Regions from separate parts of the uncultured Bradyrhizobium sp. genome, predicted to be linked through region 2. Evidence: predicted binding sites of a transcription regulator. Region 2 holds the regulator's gene; the other holds the start of a gene.
The links. The regulator LexA, encoded in region 2, represses DNA repair genes until DNA is damaged. The targets are predictions, from matches to a motif close to TGTTCNNNNTGTGTTCNG.

Region 1 (7,191 bases), on a different contig from region 2:
GCGGCTGTCATCGAACGAGCCGAACCTGCAGAATATCCCGGTGCGCACCGAGGACGGCCGCAAAATCCGCCGCGCCTTTATCGCGGCGCCGGGCCACAAGCTGGTGTCGGCTGATTATTCGCAGATCGAATTGCGGCTGCTGGCCGAAATCGCCGACATTCCGGTGTTGAAGCAGGCGTTCCACGACAAGCTCGACATTCACGCCATGACTGCCTCAGAAATGTTCGGCGTGCCGGTCAAGGACATGCCGAACGAGGTGCGCCGCCGGGCCAAAGCGATCAATTTCGGCATCATCTACGGCATCTCGGCGTTCGGCCTCGCCAACCAGCTCGGCATTCCCAGAGAGGAAGCCTCGGCTTACATCAAGAAATATTTTGAGCGCTTTCCCGGGATCCGCGCCTATATGGATGAAACGCGCGATTTCTGCCGCAAGCACGGCTATGTCGAAACGCTGTTCGGCCGCAAATGCCATTACCCGGACATCAAGGCCAGCAACGCCTCGGTGCGGTCCTTCAACGAGCGCGCCGCCATCAACGCGCGGCTGCAGGGAACGGCAGCCGACATCATCCGCCGCGCCATGATCCGGATGGAGGACGCGCTGGCGGAGAAGAAACTCTCGGCGCAGATGCTGCTGCAGGTGCACGACGAATTGATCTTCGAGGTGCCCGACGCAGAGGTGGCGGCGACGCTGCCGGTGGTGCAGCACACCATGCAGGACGCGCCGTTTCCCGCGGTGCTGCTGTCGGTGCCGCTGCAGGTCGACGCACGGGCGGCGAATAACTGGGACGAGGCGCATTGAACCGCGTCCGTCATTCCGGGCTCGCTCTAGCTGAGCGTTGAGACCTACTCGCCGGCCCGCAGCTTGCGGGGCAGGCGTGGAAACAGGCCCGGACCGTCGGTTTTGACGATGCGCGGCGGCTCCGGCGCGTCGGTCTTGCTGAAATCGAGTTCCTCGATCCGGCCGGCGCGCTTTTCGATCTTGTCGGCCGAAATAAGGATTTGCCGAACGTCTTCGTTCACCTGGCCGAAATGGTTCTGCAGCTTCAGCACGCGCTCGCGCAGGCGGCTCAAGTCGTCGCCGAGATGCATGACCTCGGTGCGGATCTGGTCGGCGGCATCGCGCATCCGCGCGTCCTTCAGGATCTGCTGCATCACCTGGATCGCCAGCATCAGCAGCGACGGCGACACCAGCACCACGCGGGCGCGATAGGCCTTCTGGATGACGTCGTCGAAACCGTCGTGGATTTCGGCGTAGACCGATTCCGACGGCACGAACATCAGCGCGGTGTCCTGGGTTTCGCCGGGGATCAGGTATTTTTCGGCGATATCGGTGACATGCTTCATGACGTCGACGCGCAGCCGCTGGGCGGCCGATTTTTTTTCGTCGTCCGATCGCGCGTCGTGCAGCGCGGTCATTGCCTCGAGCGGGAATTTGGCGTCAATGCACAGCGGACGCTGGTCGGGCAGAAACACCACGCAATCCGGCCGCTTGTTGTTGGAGAGCGTGTGCTGGAAGGCGTAGGAGTCCTTCGGCATGCCATCCTGGACGATGGACTCCATCCGCGCCTGTCCGAACGCGCCCCGCGATTGCTTGTTGGCGAGCACGTCGCGCAGCGTCGTCACCTGCGAGGTGAGGTCGGTGAGATTCTTGTGGGCGTTGTCGATGATGCCGAGCCGCTCGTGCAGCGCGCGTAGCGAGTCCATGGTGTTGCGCGTGGTCTGCTCCATCGACTGCCCGACGCGGTGGGTCACCGAATCCAGCCGCTCATTGACGGCCCGCGCCATTTCCGCCTGCCGGCCCACCAGTGCCTGTCCCATCTCATGAACGCGCCCGGTGGACTCGTTCTGGATGCGCATCATCTCGCCGAGGCGCTGCTCCAGTTCGTCGGCGCGAATCGCCTGCGCCATCGCCAGCGCGGCGCCTAGGCTGCCGGAGCGCGCGATCGCGACCGTGATGGTTAGAAGCAGGATGAGCGCCAGCGCGCCGAGGCCGATCAGCGCCGCGCCGGTGCGGACCGGCGCATCGCCGATCATGAAAAGAATGTCGTTCATTCCGCCGTTGTAACCGATTCGGGCGCCGCGACGAACGAAGAGGGAACATTTGCGGTGAATAAAAGGATAATTTTTATGGTTAATGCGAGGTTGATTTTGATGGTTAACGGCGGCCTGATTTTCATGGTTAAGACGGGGTTAATTGCCCGCGCCGGACGCATTGACCCCGCCAAGGCAGCAGATTAAATCGCCCGCCATGGCAATCCGTGAAATTATCGTCCTTCCGGACAAGCAGTTGCGGCTCGTTTCCCGGCCAGTCGCGAAGGTCACCGCGGAGCTGCGCAAGCTCGCCGATGACATGTTCGAGACCATGTACGACGCGCCCGGCATCGGGCTGGCGGCAATCCAGGTCGCGCAACCGGTTCGCCTGATCACCATGGACCTCGCCAAGAAGGAAGACGACGGTGAGAGCAAGCCGCGGCCGCGGGTGTTCATCAACCCCGAGATTTTGTCGTCGTCGGAAGAGCGGTCGACCTACGAGGAAGGCTGCCTGTCGATCCCGGAATACTACGAGGAGGTGGAGCGGCCGGCGCGGGTGCGGGTGCGCTTCATGGACCTGGACGGCAAGATGCATGAGGAAGACGCCGACGGCCTTTACGCCACCTGCATCCAGCACGAGATCGACCATCTCAACGGCGTGCTGTTCGTGGACTATCTCTCGAAGCTGAAACGCGACCGGGTCCTGAAGAAATTTACCAAGGCTGCGAAACGGGCGGCGGAGTAGGAACGCGGACTTTCAGCCCGTCATGCCGGCTGTGTGCCGGCATCCAGGTCTTTGGCCTGGGCAAGCAAGACGTGGATGGCCGGGACGAGCCCGGCCATGACGCGTAAACCATATTTTTGCGGGACACCTTCAAACAATGCCGCTTCGTCTGATTTTCATGGGCACGCCCGAATTCGCGGTGCCGACGTTGCGCGCGCTTGCGGAGCGCGGGCATGAGATTGTGGCGGTCTATACCCGGCAGGCCAAGCCGGCGAAACGCGGCCTGAAATTACAACCGTCGCTTATAGCGCTGGAAGCTGGAGCGCGCGACATTCCCGTGCTCACTCCGACGACTTTAAGGACCCAGGAAGCACGGCAGGAATTTGCGGCGCACCAGGCTGACGCAGCAGTGGTGGTCGCCTATGGCATGATCCTGCCGCAAGCTATTCTCGATGCGCCACGATTCGGCTGCTTTAACCTGCACGCTTCGCTGTTGCCGCGCTGGCGCGGCGCGGCGCCGATCAACCGCGCGATCATGGCTGGCGATTGCGAGTCCGGCGTGATGGTAATGAAGATGGATGTCGGTCTCGATACCGGCGGCGTCGCCATGGCCGAACACATCGCGATCACGGACGCGATGACCGCGGCCGATCTGCATGACGCGCTGGCCCCGCTCGGCGCCGGTTTGATGGTGCGTGCGATGGACGCGCTCGAGCGCGGCAAACTGCGGCTCACCCGGCAAGGCGAAGTCGGCGTGACCTACGCGGCCAAGATCGAGAAAGCCGAGTCCCGGATCGAGTGGGACAAGCCCGCGCGCGCGGTGCTGCGACATATCCACGGACTGTCGCCGTTTCCCGGTGCGTGGTGTGAAATGCCGATCGAAGGCGAGACGCGGGTGAAAATCCTGCGCTGCAAACTCGCCCAGGGTCCGGGCATGCCAGGCGAATTGCTCGACGATCGCCTGACCATCGCCTGCAAGGAGGGCGCAATCCGCATTATCGAACTGCAGCGCGCCGGCAAGCAGCCGATGAAGGCGGCGGATTTTCTGCGCGGCACCCCGCTCAAGCCACCCGCCCAAATGAGTTAACGCGCCCGCCAAAATTCGATTTTGTCATGCGCGGGCTTGACCCGCGTATCCATCTCGAAAACAAGACTCTTCAAAGAGGATGGATTGCCGGTCACACCCGGCAATGACAACGAGATAGACCATTGCCCCGCTACAAGCTCACCATCGAATATGACGGCGCGCCGTTCTCCGGCTGGCAGATCCAGGAGAATGGACCGTCGGTGCAGGGTGCGCTGGAAACCGCGGTCAAAGCGATCTGCGGCGAGCACGTCCGCGTCCACGGCGCGGGCCGCACCGATGCGGGCGTGCACGCGCTGGCGCAGGTGGCGCATTGCGACATCGCAAAACACTTCGCGCCGGGCCGGCTTCGCGACGGCCTGAACGCGCACTTAAGGCCGCATCCGATCGGTGTACTCAGCGCGGAGATCGTGCCTGATATGTTCGAAGCGCGGTTCTCCGCGATCCGGCGGCATTACCTCTATCGCATCGTCAATCGCCGCGCCAACCTCGCGATCGATGCCGGGCATGTCTGGCGCGTGCCGAAGCTGCTGGATACGTCCGCGATGCACGATGCCGCGCAACGCCTGATCGGCAAGCACGATTTTACCACGTTTCGCCACACGGAGTGCCAGGCCAGATCGCCGGAAAAGACCCTCGACCAGCTCGATGTTGCGCGCGACGGCGACAATGTAAACATCGTCACCTCGGCGCGGTCATTCCTGCACAGCCAGGTGCGCTCGATGGTCGGTTCGCTGGTATGGGTCGGCGAGGGGCGCTGGAGCGCCGATGACCTCGCAGCCGCGCTCGCCACCCGCCGCCGCGCCGCCTGCGGCCCGGTCGCGCCGCCCGACGGGCTGTATCTGGTGCGGGTGGAATATTAGTCGCCCGGCCGATCACCCGCGTTCGCGCAGGATGACAGCCCGAGATGTCATCCAAAATACCGGTCCAGCACGCCGCGATAGATTTTCGTCAGCTTTTCCAGATCGGCGACCGGAGTGCGTTCGTTGATCTGATGCATGGTCTGGCCGACCAGACCGAATTCAATCACCGGACAATAGCGAGTAATGAAGCGGGCATCCGATGTACCGCCTGCGGTGTTGAGGTCGGGCCTGCGCCCGGTAACTTCCTCAATCGCCGCGACAACAAGATCGGTGAACGCGCCCGGCTTGATTACGAACACGTCGGCGTTCGACGGCTCCCACGCAATCCGCGCACGTATCCGGTTGCCCGCCGCCTTAGTCATGCGCTGCTCGATCAATGCGCGCAGCGAGTCACGGGTGTGGTGGTCGTTGAAGCGGATGTTGAACTTGGCGCGCGCCTGCCCGGGGATTATATTACTCGCAGTGTTGCCGACATCGACCGACGTGAATTCGAGGTTGGACGCCTGGAAATGTGCGCTGCCATGGTCGAGAGGCTCGTTGCTCAGCGCCATAATCAACGCCGATATATCCGGCACGGGGTTTGACGCCCGGTGCGGATAGGCGACGTGGCCCTGGACGCCGTCGACGGTAAGCGTGCCCGACAGCGAACCGCGCCGGCCGACCTTGATGCCGTCGCCGAGTTGCTCGACGTTGCTGGGTTCGCCCAGCACGCAGTGATCGAATTTTTCCCCACGCGCCGCCGCCCACTGCAATAGTTTCACGGTGCCGTTGACAGCGATATCTTCCTCGTCGCCGGTGATCAGGAACGAGATAGAACCTTTCGATTGCCCGCCATTCGCCGCCAGATAATCGAGCGCCGCCGCGACGCTGCAGGCGATGCCGCCCTTCATGTCGACGGCGCCGCGGCCATACAGGTATCCGTCCTTCACCTCGCCCGAGAACGGGCCGTGCGTCCAGGCAGCCTCGTCACCGGCCGGCACCACGTCGGTATGCCCGGCGAAGGTGATGTGCGGTGCGCCGCTGCCGATGCGGGCGTAAAGATTATCGATATCGGCGGTGCCGGGCTCGCTAAAGGTCACGCGATGCACGTCGAAGCCGGCGGCTTTCAAGATACTTTCGAGCACGCCGAGTGCACCGGCGTCATCCGGCGTTACCGAGGGACAGCGCAGCAGGTCGCGGGCGATGGAGAGCGCGTCGGTCATTGGGCAAGTCTGACTTAATCCCGCAACAACTCGTTGATGCTGGTCTTGGAGCGGGTCTGTTCATCGACGGTCTTGACAATGACGGCGCAGGCGAGCGACGGCCCTTGTGACCCGTCGGGCAGCGGCTTGCCGGGCATCGAGCCCGGCACGACCACGGCGTATTCCGGCACCTCGCCGATATGAATCTTGCCGGTCTGGCGATCGACGATCTTGGTTGACTGGCCGAGAAACACCCCCATCGCCAGCACCGCTCCCCTGCGCACGATCACGCCTTCGGCGACCTCCGAGCGCGCGCCGATAAAGCAGTCGTCCTCGACGATGACGGGCTCGGCCTGCAGCGGCTCCAGCACGCCGCCGATGCCGACGCCGCCGGAAATATGCACGCGCTTGCCGATCTGCGCGCAGGAGCCGACGGTGGACCAGGTGTCGATCATGGTGCTTTCATCGACATAGGCCCCGAGATTGACGAAGGACGGCATCAGTACCACGTTCTTTGCAATGAACGCCGAGCGGCGGACGATGGCGCCGGGCACGGCGCGGAATCCGGCGTCACGGAAACGATTTTCTCCCCATCCGTCGAATTTCGACGGCACCTTGTCCCACCACGATGCCTTGCCCGGACCGCCGGCAATCGCACCCATGTCATTGAGGCGGAACGACAGCAGCACCGCCTTCTTCAGCCATTGATTGACTTTCCACTTGCCGCCGGCGCCGCGCTCGGCAACGCGGGCCTCGCCCTTGTCGAGCAGATCGAGCGCCTGATCGACCGCCTCGCGGACGTCACCCTTGGTCGCGGTGCTGATGCTGTCGCGCGCATCGAAGGCGGCGGTGATGGTGGATTCGAGGGTGGGCATGGACATCGAAGTTTCCTGGATTGCAGCGGCGGTCGGGAAGGCGTTTGTCGGGATTTGGAGGGACAGAGTCAAGACTCACGACACCTCGTTGCCGCGAAGGCGGGGATCCATAACCTCCGATTTATGGTAGGTTACCGTAGTTGCCGCGGCACCATGAAGCCGGTGTTTATGGGTCTTCGCCTTCGCGGGAACGACGTGTCGCAATGGGAGCGCCGAACTCACCGTGTCTCGCTCAACCCTTGCAAAAACCCCGTGAGATCATCGGTGACATGATCGATATGTTCAGCATCGCGGCCTTCCAACTCCCAGTCCTCGCGCACGACGTTCTTGCTGCCGTCAGGTACCACCAGCACGGTGGTCATGCCCAATTGGTGCGGCACCACCAGATTGCGCGCGAGGTCTTCGAACATCGCGGATTTGGCGGGATTGACGT
Region 2 (7,191 bases):
ATGCGCATAAGCACACACAGGTCGTGACGCGCTTCCCGCCAGAGCCGAACGGCTACCTGCATATCGGCCATGCCAAGTCGATCGCGCTGAATTTCGGCATCGCGCAGGAATTTGCCGGGCGCTGCCACCTCCGCTTCGACGACACCAATCCGACCAAGGAGGAGCAGGAATATATCGATTCCATCCAAGCCGACGTCCGCTGGCTCGGCTACGACTGGGGAACCAATCTTTTTTATGCATCGGACTATTTCGAGCGGCTCTACGGTTGGGCCGAAGAGCTAATCCGCGCCGGCCATGCCTATGTCGACGATCAGTCGCAGGACGAAATCCGACTTTCGCGGGGAACGCTGACCGAGCCCGGGCGGAACAGCCCGTTTCGGGAGCGGGGGGTCGATGAAAATCTCGATCTGTTCCGCCGCATGAAGGCCGGCGAGTTTCCCAACGGCGCACGTGTGCTGCGTGCAAAAATCGACATGTCGTCGGGCAATATCAATCTGCGCGATCCCGTGCTCTACCGCATCCTGCACGCGGCCCATCCGCGCACCGGCGATAAATGGTCGATTTATCCGAGCTACGACTACGCCCATGGGCAGTCCGACGCCATCGAGGGCATCACCCACTCGATCTGCACCCTGGAATTCGAGGATCACCGCCCGCTCTACGAGTGGCTGCTGGACAAGCTGCCGGTGCCGTCCAAGCCCCATCAATACGAATTCGCCCGGCTCAACCTGAGCTACACGTTGCTGTCGAAGCGGGTGCTGACCGAACTGGTGCGCGGGGGGCATGTCGGTGGATGGGACGATCCGCGCATGCCGACCATTGCCGGGTTGAAACGGCGCGGGGTGCCGCCGGCCGCGATCCGCGAATTCGTCAAGCGCATCGGGGTGGCGAAAGCCAACAGCGTCGTCGATGTCGGCATGCTCGAATTCTCGATCCGCGAAGTACTGAACAGGTCAGCGCCGCGGCGGATGGCGGTGCTGCGGCCGCTGAAAGTCGTGATCGAGAATTATCCGGAAGGGCAGGTCGAGGAGATCGAGGCTGTCAATCATCCCGACGATCCGGCGGCTGGTAGGCGCAGGATCAAGTTCGGGCGCGAGCTTTACATTGAGCGCGATGACTTCATGGAGAACCCGCCAAAGAAATTCTTCCGGCTTTCGCCGGGCAACGAGGTGCGGCTGCGCTATGCTTATTTCATCACCTGCCGGGAAGTCGTGAAAGACGCCGCGGGCGAGATCGTCGAACTGCGCTGCAGCTATGATCCGGCGACCAAAGGCGGCAATGCGCCCGACGGGCGGAAAGTGAAGGCGACGCTGCACTGGCTGTCGGCGGCGCATTCGGTGCCGGCCGAAATCCGACTTTACAACCAGCTGTTTGTAAAGCCCACGCCGGACGCCGCCAATTTCACCGCCGACCTCAATCCGCAATCGCTCGAGCTTTTGGCCGATGCGCGGGTTGAGCCTGGGATCGTCGAGGGTAATTCGTCCGAGGTGATGCAGTTCGAGCGGCAGGGATATTTCGTCCGCGATCCGGATTCGGCGCCTGGTCACCCCGTGTTCAACCGAACCATCGGCCTGCGCGATACGTTCGCGAAGGAAGTTGGCAAAGGCTAAACTGCCGGTTGCTGGCGGCGATCCTTCAATTCATTTCTGATGGGCGCACTGTCTTGAGGATCATGCGCCGTGGCGGAGTGGGGAGGCAGCCGAAGCAAGGCGGGGACTTGGCCGCCGCGCGGGGCGGTGCGGGCCGGCGGCTTCGCCCCCTCGGGGTATCGCGCATGGTCTTCGCTCGGGACCGAGTTGCGAAACTGGGTGCGCGCCGAGGCCGGCGCCGGGCGGTTGCTGCCATGGATACCGGTCGCCTTCGGGGCCGGGATTGCGTTTTACTTCGCCGCCGATCGCGAGCCGGTTGCCTGGGCGGTTGCCGCCACCGCAGCGGTGCTTTGCGCGGCGGCATGGCTGTTGCGGCGGCAAAAGGCGTTTCCTGCAATCGTCATGATGGCAGCATTGGCGGCAGGCTTCGCCACCGCAACGCTGAAAACGGCGCGGGTCGCCCATGGCGTGCTGGCGCGGCCGATCTATGCGGTGTCGCTGAAAGGTTTTGTCGAGACGCGGGAGGAGCGTGAACGTACTGACCGCTTCGTGTTGCGGGTGGTGCAGATGGACAGCCCGCGCGAACAGACCAAACTGGCGCGCGTCCGCCTCTCCGTGAAAAAGGCCACCGCGCCCGCGGTCGGCAGCTTTGTCGAACTGAAGGCGCGGCTGCTGCCGCCGTTGGCGCCGCTGCGGCCCGGCGGTTATGATTTCGCCCGCGACATGTATTTTCAGGGCATCGGTGCGTCCGGCTTCGTGATGGGCGCCATCAAGACCCTGGATCCGCCGTTCAGCCGCGGCGTGTCGCTGCGCTATGCGGCCTTCATGCAAGGGCTGCGCGACGCCATTGACGCGCGGATCCGCACGGTTCTCAGCGGCGATAGCCGCGCCATCGCGACCGCCCTGCTGACGGGGCGGCGGGACGCCATCTCGGCGCCGGTGAACGACGCGATGTTCATCTCCGGCCTCGGTCATGTGCTGTCGATTTCGGGATATCACATGGCGGTGGTCGCCGGCGTGGTGTTCTTCGCGGTCCGTGCAGCGCTGGCTCTGGTTCCGACCTTGACGGTAACGTTCCCGATCAAGAAGTGGTCTGCCGCCGCGGCGCTGGCGGCGGCTCTGTTTTATCTTCTGCTGTCCGGCGCCGAGGTTGCGACTCAGCGATCGTTCTTCATGACCGCCGTGGTTCTGATTGCGGTCATGGTCGACCGCCGCGCGGTGACGTTCCGCACCCTGGCGGTGGCAGCGATGATCGTGCTGTCGATTGCGCCGGAAGCGCTGGTGCATCCGAGCTTCCAGATGTCGTTCGCAGCGACGCTGGGACTGGTAGCGCTGGTACAGACGGGCATGCCAGCGCTGTTCGCTGCGACGGACCATTCGGCCACCGCGCGGGCTGCCTTATGGGGTGGGCGCGAGATTGCGATGCTGGCGCTGGCATCGCTGGTCGCGGGCCTTGCGACCATGCCTTACGCCGCGTTTCATTTTCATCGCGTGACACCGTACGGGGTAGTCGCCAATCTTGCGGCGATGCCGGTGGTGTCGGTGATGGTGATGCCGGCCGGGATGATGGGCCTTGTCGCGATGCCGTTCGGCTTCGACGGCGTGTTCTGGCGCATCATGGAATTCGGCATCGACTGGATGATCACGGTCGCGCAATGGGTCGCGGCACTGCCCGGGGCCATCGGCCGCATGGTGGCATTCGGCACCGGGCCGCTGATTGCGGCGACCGCGGGGATCATCCTGTTCGGCCTGCTGAGGACGCCGTTGCGCTGGAGCGGCGCGGGCGCCCTTGGGATCGCGATTGTATGGGCGCTCTGCGCGCCCCGGCCGGACATTCTGATCTCGGGCGATGCGCGCAATGTCGGCGTGCGAGGCAAAGACGGGCGCCTGCATCTGATGCGGACTGCAAAGGATACGTTCCTGGTCAAGGAATGGCTCGCAGCGGACGCGGACGCGCGGATCCCGGAGGCTGTTTCGCTTAGCGGCGGCGTCTCTTGCGACGCAGCGGGTTGCGTGACGCCGTTGGCGGATGGGACGTTCGCAGCACTGGTGCTGCGGCCCGAGGCGCTGTCGGATGATTGCGGACGCGCCGCGGTCATCATCACAGCGCGACAGGCTCCGTTTGGATGCAAGGCGCTGGTGATCGGCCGGGAATTGCTGCAAAAACGTCTTGCGACCAGCTTGCGGCGAACCCCGGGCGGTTTTGTGATCGATGCGGCCAAGCCGGACGGGACGGATCGCCCCTGGTCGCCGGCGGCTGGCGAGCCAACCGAACCGGAAAACAGCTATCCCGGTCCCGCGGCGGCGCGTCCCCTCGACGCGACCCCGGCCGAAGCCGATCTGCAGATGGAAGATTAGCCGCCAGCCCGCTCAATACTTCCGATAGAGCCCGATCAGCTTGCCCTGAATCCGCACCCGGTTCGGCGGCAGGATGCGGACTTCATACGAGGTGTTGGCGGGTTCAAGCGCGATCGAGGCGCCACGGCGGCGAAAGCGTTTTAGCGTCGCTTCCTCCTCGTCGATCAGCGCGACCACGATGTCGCCGGTTTCGGCGGTCTCGTTGCGCTGGATCAGCGCCATGTCGCCATCGAGGATTCCGGCGTCGACCATGGAATCGCCGCGGACCTCAAGCGCGTAGTGTTCGCCGGAGCCGAGCATGTCCGGCGGCACGCTGATGGTATGGCTGCGGGTCTGCAGCGCCTCGATCGGAGTGCCGGCCGCGATGCGGCCCATCACGGGCACCGACACCGGACGGCTGGAATCGTCCTCCGAACTGCCGCCGGTGCTGGGGCGGACCTTGCCAAGGTTGCCTTCAATCACGCTAGGGGTAAAGCCGCGCCGGCCGTTGCTGCCGCCATTGCCCGACAGTTCCGGCAGCTTGATGACTTCGATGGCGCGGGCGCGATTGGGGAGGCGGCGAATGAAGCCGCGCTCTTCGAGCGCCGTGATCAGCCGGTGGATGCCGGACTTGGAACGCAGATCCAGCGCGTCCTTCATCTCATCGAAAGACGGGGGAACGCCGGCCTCCTTCAACCGCTCATTGATGAATCGCAGGAGTTCATATTGTTTGCGCGTGAGCATCTCGGCCAATCCTCAATTTGATAGTGCCGTTCGATTTCGAGAAGTCGGGGAGACTCCGTTGCGGGCGAATTACTCGAAACAAATCATGAACGGACCCTATATGTTCCATATGTGTTCCGCAACCACTTAATTTCACGTCAACAAAACGAAGTTTTCGAGCAAGGCAGGTGCGTGGAGCATCACGTCGGCAGCCTGAGAATGACGCAGGGCGATCCAGCGGACGCCGCGGGAGCAAACGGTGAACGGATCACAAGCGCCCGCGCCGCAGCGAGATTTCCCAACAATGAACTGTCCTGGTGGTTGACGGGAGTGGCGACCAAACCACCGTCGGAGCGTTCTTCGAGCTGCGCGCGCAGATAGTCCTCGCGGGCATCGTTGGCGGCGAGATTGCGTCCCAGCACGGCCGTTTCCGTTGCATGATGAACGTCCGAACGGCCCGACAGCGCCCGAATCAACGGCACCATGAACAGGAAGGCGCAGACATAGGATGACACCGGATTGCCGGGCAGGCCGATCACCCGCATGGAGCCGAGCCGGCCGTGCATCATCGGCTTGCCGGGCCGCATCGCAATCCGCCAGAACGCCATCGAAACGCCCTCGGCCTGCAGCGCTCGCTTGACCAGATCATGGTCGCCGACCGATGCGCCGCCGATGGTGATGAGAATGTCGGCGCCCCCATCTCGCGCGCGGCGGATGCCGTCGGTAGTGGCCGCGACCGTATCGGCGGCGATGCCGAGGTCGGCAGTGTCGGCATCCTCGGCGCGGGCCAGCGCCCGCAGCGCATAGCCGTTCGAATATACGATCTGGCCGGGGCCGGGCGTCGAACCCGGCATCACCAATTCATCGCCGGTGGCGAGCACGGCGACCTTGGGCCGGCGTCGCACGCCGAGTTGCGGATAATTCATGCTTGCCGCCAGCGACAGGTCGCGGTCGGTGAGGCGGCGGCCGGCACGCAGCAACACGTCTCCTTCGCAGAAATCGACGCCGGCCGGGCGGATATGCCGCCCCATGACCGCCGGTTCGGTGAGGGAGATGATGGGGCCGTCGCGTACCGTATCTTCCTGGATCACCACGGCGTCGGCGCCTTGCGGGATCACCCCGCCAGTGAAAATCCGTACCGCTTCTCCTGCGTGCAACGCCGCTTCGAACGGTCGGCCCGCGGCGACCTCGCCTATCACCCGCAGCCGTGCGGCGACCGTTGAGGCGTCGGCTGAACGCACCGCATAGCCGTCCATCGCGGACATCGCCTGCGGCGGCTGGGTCCTTCGTGCGGCGATGTCGCGTGCGAGCACGCGGTGATGCGCCGCATCGAGCGCGACCATCTCCTGGGATAGAGCCTCGGCACCCGCGAGAACCGCTGACAGCGCGTCGGCCACCGGCATCAGTGCCACCAAAATCTCCTAAATTCCCAGCGCGGCCAGCGCGTCCGCCACGTCGCGGGTTGATCCGACATGAACGACGGCCAACCCGCGCGCCCGCGCGCCCTCGATGTTTTCTGCGAGATCATCGAAAAACACAATGCGTGACGCAGGCACGCCAATCTCCTTCACCACACGATCATAGGCATCGGGGTCCGGTTTCCGGACCCCGATGGTCGAGGACAAGAACAACTTTCGGAAATGGCCGAGGACTTCCGCGTATCGGCGTGTAAAATGCGCCTCATGGGCGCGATTGGTGTTGGAAAAGGCGTAGAGCGGCAGGTGCCGCGCCGCCCGCGCCAGCAGCGGCGCGATGTCGGGCATTTCGCCGGCGAAGATCGCGTTCCAGCCTTCGAGAAACTGCGCGTCGGTGATGTCGATACCGAGCGAGGCGCGCAAGGCGGCGAAGAATTCGGTGTCCGAACTCTCGCCGCGCTCGTGACACTTGTAGGCCTCGTCAGGCGAAAAGCGCTCGATCAGGCGCGCGGACGCGCAGCCGGCATGGCCGGCCCAGCAGGCAAGGGCGCGGCCGAAATCGATGTCGATCACGACGCGGCCGAGATCGAACAGCAGCGCATCGGCAGAGCCGGGAGAAAGCAAGGGCGCGGGCATTGCCTCGGTATGCGCGAGAACCGGCGGTCGGACAAGAACCCTCGCTGCGCCAGACAACGTTAACGGCGTCCGCCGAACCAGATCCGATCAGTGCTTGGCACCGAAAATGATTTGATGGCCGCTCGCTACTGCGTTGCCGGAGATCGTGCCGAAGACGATGGCGTGATCCTCGACAACGGCGTTGCCATACGCCTCGCCGTAGATGGTGCCGAAATCCTTCACGGTTGCATTCTCATAGACTTGTCCGCGGATGACTGCGTTGTCCATGACCTTGCCCTGGCCAAAAACCCGTCCGGTGACCACCGCGTTACCGGAGACAGCGGCGCTGTCGTACACCGTACCAGAGACCTGCGCATTGTCCTTGATGGTGGCCGTGCCGTAGGCCCGGGACTGGTCGAGCAGCCAGCATGACCCCGCCTGGTCCAGATTGGCTTCGCTCTGGACGTAACCGCCGAGCGCCCCGTCCGCTATGCGTCTGATCCGGTGCAATA

Region 1: the regulator LexA is predicted to act here: its motif matches at 2,083-2,100, upstream of ACFE72_RS10275 (DNA recombination protein RmuC).

Annotation. Positions count from the first base shown of each region.
Region 1 covers NZ_CAXUNQ010000014.1:51,282-58,472, forward strand. The annotation lists gene polA (DNA polymerase I) at 1-799, shown strand, start outside; gene ACFE72_RS10275 (DNA recombination protein RmuC) at 844-2,052, opposite strand; gene def (peptide deformylase) at 2,249-2,776, shown strand; gene fmt (methionyl-tRNA formyltransferase) at 2,913-3,842, shown strand; gene truA (tRNA pseudouridine(38-40) synthase TruA) at 3,965-4,702, shown strand; gene dapE (succinyl-diaminopimelate desuccinylase) at 4,750-5,904, opposite strand; gene dapD (2,3,4,5-tetrahydropyridine-2,6-dicarboxylate N-succinyltransferase) at 5,919-6,764, opposite strand; gene ACFE72_RS10305 (pyrimidine 5'-nucleotidase) at 6,977-7,191, opposite strand, start outside.
Region 2 covers NZ_CAXUNQ010000035.1:13,329-20,519, forward strand. The annotation lists gene ACFE72_RS16670 (glutamine--tRNA ligase/YqeY domain fusion protein) at 1-1,610, shown strand, start outside; gene ACFE72_RS16675 (ComEC/Rec2 family competence protein) at 1,680-3,947, shown strand; gene lexA (transcriptional repressor LexA) at 3,960-4,670, opposite strand; gene glp (gephyrin-like molybdotransferase Glp) at 4,850-6,061, opposite strand; gene ACFE72_RS16690 (HAD-IA family hydrolase) at 6,071-6,700, opposite strand; gene ACFE72_RS16695 (hypothetical protein) at 6,788-7,191, opposite strand, start outside.